One region of the Streptomyces sp. NPDC014623 genome, then DNA from elsewhere that is predicted to be linked to it. Evidence: riboswitches for the same ligand, from Rfam matches in the RefSeq annotation. Region 1 holds a riboswitch; the other holds the start of a gene.

Evidence for each region. A riboswitch is a leader RNA that binds a small molecule or an ion and turns the genes downstream of it on or off. The one in region 1 is predicted to bind cobalamin.
Region 2: another riboswitch for cobalamin. It lies ahead of ACF1FZ_RS32095 (cobalamin biosynthesis protein); the one in region 1 lies ahead of ACF1FZ_RS26830 (energy-coupling factor ABC transporter permease).

The regions. Positions count from the first base shown of each region.
Region 1 covers NZ_JBIBZU010000019.1:12,027-14,469, forward strand. Annotated here, with positions in the region: gene ACF1FZ_RS26825 (energy-coupling factor ABC transporter substrate-binding protein) at 1-208, opposite strand, end outside; gene ACF1FZ_RS26830 (energy-coupling factor ABC transporter permease) at 205-915, opposite strand; cobalamin riboswitch at 945-1,129, opposite strand; partial or broken gene ACF1FZ_RS26835 (hypothetical protein) at 1,254-1,677, opposite strand; gene ACF1FZ_RS26840 (catalase) at 1,981-2,443, shown strand, end outside.
Region 2 covers NZ_JBIBZU010000029.1:50,733-53,175, reverse strand. Annotated here, with positions in the region: gene ACF1FZ_RS32100 (cobyric acid synthase) at 1-591, opposite strand, end outside; gene ACF1FZ_RS32095 (cobalamin biosynthesis protein) at 588-1,532, opposite strand; cobalamin riboswitch at 1,661-1,792, opposite strand; gene ACF1FZ_RS32090 (hypothetical protein) at 1,943-2,167, opposite strand; gene ACF1FZ_RS32085 (anion permease) at 2,180-2,443, opposite strand, start outside.

The DNA.
Region 1 (2,443 bases):
ACTCGATCTCACCGGACGGCGGTTCGTACAGCGGGGAGAACCAGGGCTCGTAGCCGGGATCGATCTCGGTGATCGCTGTCTCGGCCTGGGCGTCGGCGCCCGCGAACGGCTCTTCCTTGCCGTCGCCGAGGCCGAGGGCCAGTGGCAGGACGGCCAGTGCGGCCACGACGAGCAGCAGAAGAGCGTTGATCTTCGTGTTCCTGGTCATCGCGCCACCGCCTCGGTCCTGTCCGTCCCCGTCCGGGTCCGCCGGCCGGAGAGGAACACGCCGAGCCGGGTCAGATCCCCCTTGCTGGACTGCACGAGGAGACGCATCACCAGCACGGTCAGAAGACCTTCGCTCACCGCGAGCGGAATCTGGGTGAGAGCGAAGATGGAGCCGAACTTGCCGAGCGCCCCGATGAACCCGCTGCCCGGGTCGGGGAAGGCCAGCGCAAGCTGCACACTGGTGACGCAGTAGGTGGACAGGTCGGCGACGAACGCGCCGAAGAAGACCGCCACCATCAGCGGCACCTCGAACCGGCGCAGCAGCTTGTAGACCGCGTACCCCGCCCAGGGCCCGACGACCGCCATGGAGAAGACGTTCGCTCCGAGCGTGGTCAGGCCGCCGTGGGCGAGCAGCAGTGCCTGGAACAGCAAGGTGATGGTCCCCAGGACCGCCATGATCGGGGGGCGGAACAGGATCGCTCCCAGGCCTGTGCCCGTCGGGTGTGAGCAACTCCCCGTCACAGAGGGGAGCTTCAAGGCGGAAAGGACGAACGTGAAGGCCCCGGAAGCGCCCAGGAGCAACGTGCTCTCCGGGTTCTCCCTGACTTCACGCGTCAGTGACCGGACTCCGTGGAAAACGAACGGCGCGGACGCGACTCCCCAGGCGATCGCGTGCGCCGGAGGCAGAAAACCCTCGGCTATGTGCATGGCTCAGCAGACCCTCTCCAGCACCTCGTGGATGGTTGAAGTGCCTTGACCGGTCTCCTGGCTCACGGGTACCACCGCCCGAACTCCGCCTTCCCGGGTCACAAGGACCCAGTGGCTGCCCGCGAGGGCCGGAGCCGGACTTCCCGATCACAGTGGCGAGGGCCGCACCGGCATCACACCGGATTTCCCGTACACCAAGGCGTGGTGACAGTAGTGGCAGGTGGAGGCGTATGACAAGCAGGCCCCGCCGCAGAGGCCGCGGCCGGCGCAGGGGGCGCCGTGGGCCACCCGGCACAGGGCTTCGCGCTCCACGCCGCCGCCGGGGCGAGCCGGGCCCGGAGCACGCGGAAGAGGCCGGCGGCGCGCACGCCGGTGAGGTCCTCGACGGAGCGGAGGCTGTCGCAGGGGGGCGTCCAGGACCGAGTCCGCCTCCGCGGCGCGCGGGGCGAAGGCGGCCAGGCCGAAGACGCGGAAACCCGGCAGGTGTCCGGCGTCGTTCCGGTCGCGCGTCCACTGTTCGGTGACGCCGCACTCGTCATCCGTGATCATCACGATGTCAGCCCGTGGACGGGCGGTGGCGTCGAACTCCTTCTCCAGCAGCTCGCCGGCTGTGGGCGGAGGCGTCTGACAGCTGGTGCCGCCGCCGAGGAAGGTCTCCGCGAAGTCGAGGATCCGGATGATACCGGCCGGGAAGCGGAAGCCCCGTACCTTGTCGGCGGAGGAGCACAGGATGCCGACGAAATCGCGCCTGGCGTGGCGGGGCGGGGCGGGAAAACATACGCGAGCGCCCCTCGGCCGCACGGCCGAGGGCAGGCGCCGGCCGGGGCGGGGCACGAACCGGGTGTGCGGCCGCCGGAGCCCTGCCCTCCGCCCGGCACGCCTCCCCGGTCCCGACGCACCGGAGACCCTGCTGTCCGTGTGCGACGCCGGACCGCTCACCCCGTGACGGCCAGTCGGATCCTTTTGACGCGGCGGATGGCGGACGGCGGGTTGCTTTTCCTGTTTGTGGCGTCATTCGGGGGAACACTCGGTCGACGTGCCCCCGACGGAGAAGGAGTGCAGGCCATGACCGATACCGAGAGTGCGCGGCCCGATGAGAACGCCGGACAGCCGGTGCTGACCAACCGGCAGGGACATCAGGTCTACGACAACCAGAACCAGCGCACGGTCGGTGCCCGAGGTCCCGCGACCCTGGAGAACTACCAGTTCCTGGAGAAGATCAGCCACTTCGACCGGGAGCGCATCCCGGAGCGCGTCGTGCACGCGCGCGGAGTGACCACGTACGGCTTCTTCGAGGCGTACGGCAAGTGGGGCGACGAACCGATCGGCCGTTACACCCGTGCCAAGTTGTTCCAGGAGGCGGGCAGGCGCACGGACGTAGCCGTGCGCTTCTCCACCGTGATCGGCGGCCGGGACTCCTCCGAGGCCGCCCGTGACCCGCGGGGCTTCGCCGTGAAGTTCTACACCGAGGACGGGAACTGGGACCTGGTCGGCAACAACCTCGGTGTCTTCTTCATCCGGGACGCCA
Region 2 (2,443 bases), on a different contig from region 1:
GTTGACGAGGTACCCGGCGACCAGCGACTGGTCCTCGGGGCTCAGCAGCGCCGTCGTACCGAAGAACGAGGCGAACACACCGCCCCGGTCGATGTCGCCGACCACCAGCACGGGAAAGCGCGCGGCCCGCGCGACACCCATGTTCACGATGTCCGTGCGCCGCAGATTGATCTCGGCCGGACTGCCCGCCCCCTCGCAGATCACCGCGTCATAGGTGGCCCGCAGCTGCTCCAGACAGTCCACGACCGTCCCGAGGAGGGCTTCCTGCCGCCCCCCGTGGTAACCGCGCGCACTCATCTCGCCGACCGGCTTCCCCATCAGGACGACCTGGCTCGACCGGTCACCGCCGGGCTTGAGCAGCACCGGGTTCATCAGCGCGGACGGCTCCACCCGGGCGGCCTGCGCCTGCATCGCCTGGGCGCGGCCGATCTCCGCCCCCTCCCGGGTGACGAACGAGTTCAGCGACATGTTCTGCGCCTTGAACGGCGCGACCTTCACCCCCCGGCGCACCAGCCACCGGCAGATCCCGGCCGTGACGACGCTCTTGCCCGCGTCCGAAGTGGTCCCCGCGACCAGCAGTCCGCCGCTCATCCGGCTCTCCGTCCCATGGCCAGCCGCCCCGCCGCGCACACGGCGAGGGCCAGCACACTCACCCGGCGCGACAGCCGCACCGCGCGTTCGATGTCCGTGACCCGCACGTCCCGGCCGGCCTCGCCGTTGAGCACCGGCCGGTGCTCGACCCGCCCGCCGTACGCGAGGGTGCCGCCGAGCCGTACCCCGAGCGCTCCCGCGAACGAGGCCTCCACCGGGCCCGCGTTGGGGCTGGGGTGCCTGCCCGCGTCGGCCCGCCAGGCCCGGACGGCCTCGCGGGGGCGCCCCCCGGCGGCCACGGCCAGCACCGCGGTGAGCCGGGCCCCGGGCCAGCCGGCGACGTCGTCGAGCCGGGCCGAGGCCCAGCCGTAGCGCCGGTAGCGGGGCGACTTGTGCCCGACCATCGCGTCGAGCGTGTTGACGGCCCGGAAGCCGACGAGCCCGGGCACTCCGCCGAGCGCGCCCCACACAAGGGCTCCCACGACGGCGTCGGAGGTGTTCTCGGCGACGGACTCCACCACCGCACGGGCGATCTGCTGTCCGTCCAGGGCCTGCGGATCGCGGCCGCACAGATGCGGCAGCCGCTCCCGGGCCAGCTCGATGTCCCCGGCGGCCAGTGCCCCGCCGACGGCGCGCGCCTCGCGCCCCAGCGAGGTGCCCCCGACGACCGACCAGGTGGCGGCGGCGGTCAGCGCCACGGCGGCGGCGGGACGGTTCCGTACGGCGCGGGCGGCCAGCGCGGCGGCGCCCGTGGCGCCGCCGGCGCAGACGAGCGTGTGCAGGGCGCCCCAGCCGCGGTGATCGCGCCACAGCCGGTTCTCGGCGCCCGCCGCGGCGCGCCCGAAGGCGGCGACGGGGTGGCCCCGCCGGGGATCACCGAGCAGCAGGTCGCCGACCAGGCCGGCGGCGGCGCCGTACGCGAAGATGCGGTCGGCTCGCACCGCTCAGCCGGCCGTCGCGCCTCGACGGGGCTTCGAGGCAGGTGGTGCAGCGACCGACACGGGGCAGCCAGGCATGACGTATGTCCTCACTCAGGGTCCGCGCCCTGGTTCGACGTGACCGGCGACGAGAGTCTCCTGGCTCCCGGATCCGCAGTTCCCCCCCGGCCTTCCAGTCCGCGGTGGCGGACCGTGACTTCCGTACGGAGGCTGCTCCCCGGTGACAGTGGCGGGACCGCGCCGGACTCGCACCGGCTTCCTCTCCTGTCGCCGTAAACGGCTCCGGCAGTCCACCATGCCCCACGAATGCCCGTCAACCTGCCGTTGACCTGCGGGGCTTCGGTGTGCTCAGACGCACACCGGGCCGGACACACGTGGTGTGTCCGGCCCGGTGGGTGTCCACGTGGGAGCGGTCAGGCGACGATCAGATAGATCCCGTACGCGACCGCCGCCACGCACAGCCCGAAGCAGGCGTACGCGCCGGTGCGCACCAGGACGCCGGCACCGCCGGCCCCCTGCGCCGTGGGGACCTGCTTCGCCAGGCCCGTGATGCCGAGGGTGAAGAGGCCGACCAGTGCGACGGTGACCACGAGGCTGACGCCGAAGACGGATGCGAGAGCTGCCCAGTCGATGTTCATGCGGATCTGTCCTTACACCGTGGCCGGGTCGGCCGGGGTTCCGGCCGTGGGAACCGGGGCCGGGATGGTGGTCTTGAGGTCCGGCGGGAGGGTACCGGCGGGCGGCGGGCTGACCGCCGAGATGGCGGTGGTGACGATGCCCGCGGGCTCGGTGTCCGCGTTCACGTTGGTGTGGTCGACCGGCTTGCGGCGCGACAGCAGCCAGATGGCGGCGGAGCCGGCGACGAGGATCACGGCGACCACCGCGACACCCCAGGGGCCCTGCTTGGTCAGGAA